Regions from separate parts of the Fulvimarina fulva genome, predicted to be linked through region 1. Evidence: predicted binding sites of a transcription regulator. Region 1 holds the regulator's gene; the other holds the start of a gene.

Region 1 (4,476 bases):
CAATGGGAGCGCGAAAAGGCGTACCGGACGACGTTCCACCTGATCCCCGTCGCCATGGCAGCGGGTGCCGTTGCCGTGTTCGGCTTTCAGGCGGGCATCGCCCTGACCCTCCTTACGTCAGGTCTTCTGGCGCTCGCGATGGCCGCCAGACGCATCGGGGGCGCGACGAGCGGATCGACGCCGATCCTCCTCCTGTCGAGCTTCCTTGCCGGCCTTCTTCTGTCCCAGTTCGAACTCTGGCGTACCGATACGACTATCTTTTCCGGCGAAGCGACCGTCTTCGTGACCGGACGGGTCGTCAGCCATGAAATGGACGACCGGAACCGCTCCCGCTACCTCGTCGAGATCCAGTCGACGACACGGCCCGTCCTGTCCCGGCCGCCCGAACGCGCGCGGATCGTCGTCTCTGGCGATCACGACATCATGCGGCCGGGAACCCGTTACGAAGGGCTCGTGCGCCTTCGTCCACCCTCCGGGCCGGCGTTTCCGGGAAGCTACGACTTTGCCTTCGCGCCCTATTTCGAGGGTCTCGGCGCCTACGGCTTTTCCCTCGGCAGCCCGAAGCGGCAATCGGATCTGGGCACGGACGGGGCCGGACCTACACTCGCAGAGCGCCTTCAGACCGCCATCTCCGGCCTGCGCGGGCGGGTGACCGACCGCATCCGCTCTGTCATTCCCGGCCAGCCAGGCGCTGTCGCAGCGGCCCTGGTGACCGGTCAGCGGGGCGGCATCGACGAGGCGACCACCGAGGCCCTGCGCGCGACGGGGCTTGCGCACATTCTCGCCATCTCGGGTCTCCATGTCGCCCTTGTCGCCGGTTTCGCCATGGTGTCCATTCGCCGGTCCCTCGTCTTCGCAGGCGCGCTCGCCCTCGTCTGGCCGGTCAAGAAGATAGCCGCCATCGGCGCGATCTGCGTCTCGAGCTTCTATCTCGTCCTCTCGGGCTCCAGCGTCGCCACCGAGCGCGCCTATCTCATGCTTCTCGTCATGCTGATCGCGGTCCTCTTCGACCGACCGGCGATCACCATGCGCAATGTCTCGATCGCGGCGATCCTCATTTTGGGGTTCACGCCCCATGCCGTGATGACTGCGAGCTTCCAGATGAGCTTTGCCGCGACGATCGGTCTTGTCGGTGTCTATGGTGCCTACAGCCGATACCGGGGCCGGCGATCGGACAGGTTCGCGGACGGGCCCGCGCGCGCCCTCGTCGTCTTCTTCACCGGCACGGCGGCAACCGCGCTGATCGCCGGTCTTGCGACCGCGCCTTACGCAATCTTCCATTTCCAGCGCTTCGCACCCTTCGGGCTTGTCGCAAATCTTCTCGTGATGCCGCTCTTCGCCCTGTTGATCATGCCGATGGCGCTTCTCGGCGTCATCCTCATGCCCTTCGGCCTCGACCATCTTCCATTCGCGATCGTCGGCGCCGGGCTCGATCTCCTGATCGCGGTCGCCTCAGAGCTCAGTGCGCGCCTGCCGGACCAGAGCACCGGGCTTGTCCAGCCCGCCGCATTGATCGCGCTGACCCTCGCGCTACTTGCCTTCTGCCTTCCCGTGGGACGGCTCAGATGGCTCGCCGTACCGGTTCTCGCGATCGGTCTGGTGCTCGCGGCAGCGCGTGCCACCCCGCCCGAACTGTTGATCTTCGAGGATGGCAAGACCTTTGCCCTTCTGGAGGGCGGCTCGATCGCCTATTCGAAAGCACGACCCAACGGCTTCGTCTCCGAGCAATGGGACCGGGCCTACCTGACCGAGGGAACCCAGCGCGGCCTCATTCCCGGCCTCGAAGACTGCGAAACGAAGCTCTGCCAGTTCACGACACGCAGCGGGATCACCATTGCCTACACCACCGACTATCGGCTTCTAGGCGCAGCCTGCGACAATGCCGATATCGCTTTCGTCGCGCGGGCAGCCCGCATCCGAACGTGCCGGTCGGGTGCCCGCCTCGTGACCCTCAGGACACTGCGCCGAAGCGGCTCGCTCGCCATCAGCCGCGATCCGGCGACCGGCGCGATCGAAGTCCAACGTGCCATCTCCGAGTTCCCTGCCGACTGGAATCGCCACCGCCTTGCGCCCTGGCCGGAATACTGGCGCAAACCGGACGTGGCTGAATGACCTGTGCGGCCCGGGACGTGGGCCGGAGCCCGGATTGTGATCAGTAGCGCCGGATGAGCCCGACGAGCTTGCCCTGAACGCGCACCCGGTCGGCGCCGAAGATCCGCGTCTCGTAGGCCGGGTTCGCCGCTTCCAACGCGATCGTGTCGCCCTTCTTGCGAAAACGCTTCAGCGTCGCCTCTTCATCATCGACGAGCGCCACGACGATCTCGCCGGGCGTTGCCGTATCGCCCCGGCGGATCACCACCGTATCGCCATCAAGAATGCCCGCCTCGATCATCGAATCACCCTTCACTTCGAGGGCGTAGTGCTCGCCGCCCATGATCATGTCGGGTGGGATCGAGATGGAATGGGTGTTGTGCTGAATCGCCGAGATCGGAACACCGGCCGCGATCCGCCCCATGACCGGGATCGAGACGTTCTCGTTTGCCCCGCCGTCTCGCACCGTCTCGCGCGCTTTCGCCGGCTGGCCCTTGGAGCCTTCAATAACGCTCGGCGTGAAGCCGCGCTGGGCGGGCTGAGGCGGTCGAGCCACTTCCCCCCGGCGCATGGCATCCGGCAGCTTGAGAACTTCGAGCGCTCGCGCCCGATTTGGCAGGCGGCGAATGAAGCCGCGCTCTTCCAGCGCGGTAATCAGACGATGAATGCCCGATTTCGACTTCAGCTCCAGCGCATCCTTCATCTCGTCGAAGGATGGTGGCACACCGGTCTCGTTCAGCCGGGCGTCGATGAATGTGAGAAGTTCGTGCTGCTTGCGCGTCAGCATGCGTCTCGGGGCCTCCAAAACAAATCCTGAACAAGCCTATATGTTCTTATTGTGTTCCGCAAGTGGCGAATCGGAACGAATCGGGAATTGTGGGCGCAAACGCTATTCGGGATTGACGAGGTAAAATCGGAACGCGCTATCCGGGATTGGTGATGTTACACCAAGCCATAATTTCCGGTCGTTTAGAGGACTTTTTGGCCTTCAAATTGGGTCCTCAATCCCTGTCCGCGCACGTCACCAAAAGGCCCAATACCGATTAAATTGAACTTGCCATTCTTTTCAGTCGCTTAGTCGTCCTTCTTTGGTGACCTAGAACGTAGGTGTTCGAGTTTTGGTGACGCTGATTGGTGACCCTCATCGGAACTGGTCCGCTCCCAAACACCATCGTTCAGTTGATGGAGTCCAACTGTCGTTAGGCGGCTAAGGCCGCGATAATACTCACACTGTTCGTCGATCGCTTCTGCGAGAGCCCTTGCTGCTTCCTGCTTCCTATTGTGAAGCTTCCAAGCCTCTTCACTATCTTCGGTGAAGGGGTTCGTGTTCGTAACGTTGACTGGAAGATTGGGGAGCTGATCGCCGAAGATCGTCCATAGGGCGTCGTACAAATGCCATTTGTGCATTCGGCGCTTCTGATCGTCGAAGTCGCGTATCTCCAGATCGATCAAGCGAGAGATCGCTACCAGCGTACTCGCGGGCATTCTCGTGCGACCCATCATGTAATTTTGCAGGGATCGATAAGGAATTCCGGTGGCTTCGCCGAGGTCTTTGACCGACCAGCCCATCTTCGCCAAGCCGGCGCGAACTGCTTGGATGATATTTTTATCGAGATCAGGCATTGTGCTTTACGCTAAACTGCGTAATTAAAAAAATCATGATGCACCAAAACAGCGTAAAATCACGGCCCATAAAGCTCTCACTGACGACACAGGTGGCGGGTTCGCCCTCGCTCTATGTCGCCGTTAGAGCCGGCTTCGTCAATCAGGGCTCTTCGCTCAATAGGTGGTGCCGGGACAATGCTGTGAACCGCCAGACGGCAGAGAAGGCGCTGAAAGGCGAACGGCACTCGCGGCGAGCGCAGCAACTCATTGAAACGCTGATCTCTGCCTCGCTTGGGTTTCAGGCAGTCAAATGAAGCTCAATTGGCTGCCTTCGCCTTCTCTCGCTTGCCTTGCCGAAATGCGACGTGAAACTGCTGCTCGGCTCCTACAGAGAGCAGCGACGCAGCCCTCATCCATATGGCGTGGCGCGTCCTTGGAAGTCCGTATCGTCAAAGGGCGCGGTGGGCGTTCCGGCCTTCAATACGAAGTCCGTCTCGACAGCCTTCCGGTCGAACTTCAAGACGCTTGGAAGGCCTCTCAAATGGCGCTCGAACCCGCTTCGAAGCCTCTTTCAACGTCAGGCCTCGCCCTGAAATGGCAGTGGTTTCGCAAGAACTTCGGCGCTGTTCTGGCAACCGAACCCCATAGCGCGGCCAGAGCCCAGGCTATCGACGAGCTGATCGGCGTCGAAACGACGGACTGGCGCGGCCGGTCGATCAAGTTCGCCCGAAACACGATCTACACATGGCTCCGCGAATACGAGGCGAAAGGAGCGGCTGG
Region 2 (4,476 bases), on a different contig from region 1:
GACCAGCCTTCTTCGCGGTGCTTTGAAAGGTCCACTGGCGACATTCTAATATTCTTGCGGATAGACCGGATTTGAACGATTTTTAAAGGCGGTTTCTAAATCTCATGAACGAAATTGGGCCCGTTAATCGGGACCAGTTTCATGAACAACTTTATCGACGGCTTCATCTCCACATTCTTTACCGCGCCTCCACGGGCACTGGCCCAGAAACCGCAGGCCGAACCAAATCCTGTTGCTGCCTCGAAGCCTGGGGAACCGCCAAAGGTTTCTCTGGTCGATGTTGTCGGAGAAGCAGCACGCGCTCAGGCAATCGCCAAATTCACCGCCTGGCAACTGGAAGCCAGCCAGGTTGACCCTTCCCTGGCTAAGCCAGATGCCGCCGCCACTCAGATCGGCAAGAGCAGCCAGAACGCTGAGACAGGACGCATAGCGATAATGACGCGCGACGCAGTCCGGGCGGCCTACGCGGAAAACTGATAGGTTGGGCAGACCTTGATCGGGCCGAAAGCCATCACGCTGTCCTGGCCAATTTGAATCTGGCGGGAGGCATGGCGCGGGCTTCGTTGATTTGAACCGATCGTGAGAGCAGATATGCCCGGCAATCGAACCGGACATCTCAGACCATCGATGTTCGTTTTCTTGGTCTTATGCGGAGAGGAAATCCCCGAATCCGTAAGCGTGTTCGGTGAAAAGCAGGCCTGCTCAAGCAAGCCGGTGCCGTCTGGACGGGCTGTGGCGGTGAGCCCAGGACAAGCGACAGCGACAGCCTTCCTGCCATCGCCTTTATCCGATCATCGTGGCCGTCCAGATCGGCGCCGTGGCACAAAAAAGCCGAGCACCTCGCGATGCCCGGCTTTTGAAAATCGTTTTGATCGGGGGCGATCAGGCGGCGACGGAGATGCCGCCTTCCTTGCTTTCCTCAACCTCGGCGATGGTCTTCAGGATCTGCGAAGCGATCTGGTAGGGGTCGCCCTGGGAGTTCGGGCGGCGATCCTCGAGATAGCCCTTGTAGCCGTTGTTCACGAAGGAATGGGGCACGCGGACCGAAGCGCCGCGATCGGCGACGCCGTAGCTGAACTTGTTCCACGGCGCGGTCTCATGCTTGCCGGTGAGGCGCATGTGATTGTCCGGGCCGTAAACAGCGATGTGTTCTTCGAGGTTCTTCTCGAATGCGGCCATGAGGCTTTCAAAATATTCCTTGCCGCCTGTCTCGCGCATATAAGTGGTCGAGAAGTTGGCATGCATGCCCGAGCCGTTCCAGTCGGTGTCGCCGAGGGGCTTGCAGTGATATTCGATGTCGATGGCGTATTTCTCGGTCAGACGCTGCAACAGGTAGCGGGCCATCCACATCTCGTCGGCAGCCTTCTTGGAGCCTTTGCCGAAGATCTGGAATTCCCACTGGCCTTTCGCGACTTCCGCGTTGATGCCTTCGTGGTTGATGCCGGCCTCGAGGCAGAGGTCGAGATGCTCTTCCACGATCTCACGGGCGATGTCGCCAACCGCCGAATAGCCGACGCCGGTGTAGTACTTGCCCTGGGGCTCGGGATAACCCTGCTCGGGAAAGCCAAGCGGACGACCGTCCTTATAGAAGAAGTATTCCTGCTCGAAGCCGAACCAGGCTCCGTCGTCATCGAGGATCGTTGCGCGCTTGTTCGACGGATGCGGCGTCGTGCCATCCGGCATCATGACTTCGCACATCACCAGAACGCCGTTCTCACGAGCAGGGTCTGGATAAACGGAAACCGGCTTCAGAACGCAGTCCGAGCTCGAACCTTCAGCCTGCTTGGTCGATGACCCATCGAAGCCCCAGAGCGGAAGCTGTTCGAGCGTCGGGAATTCGTCGAAGCTCTTGATCTGGGTCTTACCGCGAAGATTCGGGACCGGCTCATAGCCGTCGAGCCAGATATATTCGAGCTTGTACTTTGTCATTGATGACCTCCTGATGGGACCGAGGATGGAATAGCCATCGCGCTGAGAGCGCCAAGGTGATGGTTTTCCGGCTCACGTTCGCAAGTGCAACATCCATGCCAAACCCGAGGCCGGTTCCAGTCGTGTCGCGATCCATCGAAGGCGCAAGGTTCTAAAACGCGATGAAATCTCGGCAATGCGCTTGCTGCTCTGTCGAAAGCACATCCGATCACTTTCTAGTGATTAATACCTCCAAAAGCTCGATAAGCTAGGCTTTGCAAAAAGGGGCATACGATTTTGCAGTTTTTTCGTGCAAAATGATTATTATATGAGCAGGATAAGAACTAAGAATGAGCCGCCATCGGTGGCGAAAACCATCCGCATGAGATGAGGAGACAGAGACATGACCACGGGCATCGAATTGCAGTCGGCGACCATCTATCAGTTTCCGGTGGGCGGACGCGCCGGCGTCAGAAAGCGCGGTCATGGGTGGTCCGACGAGAGCACCGCGCGGGCGCTTGAAAGCGCAAATCACTTCGACTGGCGCGCGGCTTATCACGATGCGGCAATCTCCGAAGACACGGGATGCAACTGATCCCGCGCACCATTCGCGTGCCTGTTTGAAGTCGGCCGTGGCGCAATATACGGCCGGCCAGACAGGTTGAGCCGGCGGACCTTTTGCAGTGATTTCGATTTCCGAAAGCAGTGGAAATCTTGCGTTCACTTCACTTACGCGCTTGGCTGTTGCCCGACTGCGCTTGAAGAACAATACGTGAAAGTGTACCTCTTGGGCATGGTTCAAGCCCGCCTCTACAGGACTTTCATGCCCTTCCCCTTCCCGATACGGGAAGCGGTCGTGCGCGCTCGCATCGGCAGGCGCTCATGAGTGACGATCTGTTTTCCGGCAACGCCGCACGCAAGATACCAGTCCAGCGTGTCACGAAACCGCAGAAGGCCGAAGCCGATCAGCAGCCGTTCGGCGGCGACTACACGGCGGCCGACATCGAGGTTCTCGAGGGTCTCGAACCGGTTCGTCGCCGTCCTGGCATGTATGTCGGCGGCACGGATGCAAAAGCGCTGCATCATCTCTTTGCCGAGGTCATCGACAACTCGATGGACGAAGCGACCGCTGGCCATGCAAACGTCATCGAGGTCTCGCTGGATGCCGAAGGCTTCTGCACAGTGGGCGATAACGGCCGTGGCATCCCGATCGATCCGCATCCACGCTTTCAGGACAAGACGGCGCTCGAAGTCATCCTGACGACACTCCACGCGGGCGGCAAGTTCGACTCGAAGGTATACGAAACCTCGGGCGGCCTCCACGGCGTTGGTATTTCCGTCGTCAACGCGCTTTCCGAAAAGCTCGAGGTCGAGGTCGCGCGTAACAGGAAGCTGTACCGGCAGGAATATGCGCGTGGCAAAGCGGTCACGGAACTTCAACCTGTCGGAGATACGCAGAACCGGAGGGGAACAAGGGTTCGCTTTCGGCCCGATCCGCAGATCTTCGGTGACCATGCCCGGTTCGAGCCAGCCCGGCTCTTCCGCATGGCGCGCTCCAAGGCCTATCTGTTCGGCGGCGTCGAAATCCGCTGGCAATGCGATCCGAAGCTTCTCGACGCCAACAGCCCGATCCCCGCGCGGGACAGTTTCCACTTCCCCGGTGGCCTGAAGGATTATCTCGACGCCTCGATCGGGAAGGACCGGATCACCTCGCAGATCTTTGCCGGACGCACGGAAAAGGTCTCCGGGCACGGGGCTGTCGAATGGGCGGTCGCCTGGACGCCGGACGATGGCTCGATCCGCTCCTACTGCAACACGATCCCGACGCCGGAGGGCGGCACCCACGAAACCGGCCTTCGAGCGGTGTTGCTTCGCGGTCTCAAGGCGTTCGCCGAACTTTCCGGCAATAAGCGCGCATCGGTGATAACCGGCGACGACGTGATGTCGACCGCTTCCGGCATGCTTTCCGTCTTCATTCGCGAGCCGGAATTCGTCGGACAGACCAAGGATCGCCTCGCCACATCCGAGGCCCAGCGGATCGTCGAGCAGTCGATCCGCGACTCCTTCGACATCTGGCTCGCCTCTTCGCCGCAGGACGCGGCGCGTCTGATCGATTGGGTGCTCGACCGAGCCGACGAAAGGCTTCGGCGAAGGCAGGAAAAGGAAGTCAGCCGGAAGAGCGCCACCCGCAAGCTGCGCCTGCCCGGCAAGCTCGCAGACTGCTCGCAATCCGGCGCATCGGGGGCGGAGATTTTCATCGTCGAGGGCGACTCGGCAGGCGGATCGGCCAAGCAGGCGCGTGACCGAAAAATCCAGGCGATCCTTCCCTTGCGCGGCAAGATCCTCAACGTTGCGAGCGCCGGACGCGAAAAGCTTGGTGCGAACCAGCAGCTTGCCGATCTCATCCAGGCACTCGGTTGCGGCACAGGTTCAAAATATCGAGACGCGGACCTGCGCTACGAACGCGTGATCGTGATGACCGACGCCGATGTGGACGGCGCGCACATCGCATCTCTGCTGATCACCTTCTTCTATCGCGAGATGCCCGAGCTTATCCGTGGCGGACAT

The links. Region 1 encodes LexA, which represses DNA repair genes until DNA is damaged. Its sites were predicted from a motif close to TGTTCNNNNTGTGTTCNG; they were not measured.
Region 2: the regulator LexA is predicted to act here: its motif matches at 2,670-2,687, upstream of parE (DNA topoisomerase IV subunit B).

Annotation. Positions count from the first base shown of each region.
Region 1 covers NZ_JBDJAC010000018.1:3,875-8,350, reverse strand. Annotated here, with positions in the region: gene ABDX79_RS18045 (ComEC/Rec2 family competence protein) at 1-2,112, shown strand, start outside; gene lexA (transcriptional repressor LexA) at 2,153-2,878, opposite strand; gene ABDX79_RS18035 (helix-turn-helix domain-containing protein) at 3,166-3,714, opposite strand; gene ABDX79_RS18030 (hypothetical protein) at 3,750-4,010, shown strand; gene ABDX79_RS18025 (hypothetical protein) at 4,238-4,476, shown strand, end outside.
Region 2 covers NZ_JBDJAC010000001.1:457,518-461,993, reverse strand. Annotated here, with positions in the region: gene ABDX79_RS02090 (hypothetical protein) at 142-477, shown strand; gene ABDX79_RS02085 (glutamine synthetase beta-grasp domain-containing protein) at 883-1,929, opposite strand; gene ABDX79_RS02080 (DUF2735 domain-containing protein) at 2,312-2,503, shown strand; gene parE (DNA topoisomerase IV subunit B) at 2,791-4,476, shown strand, end outside.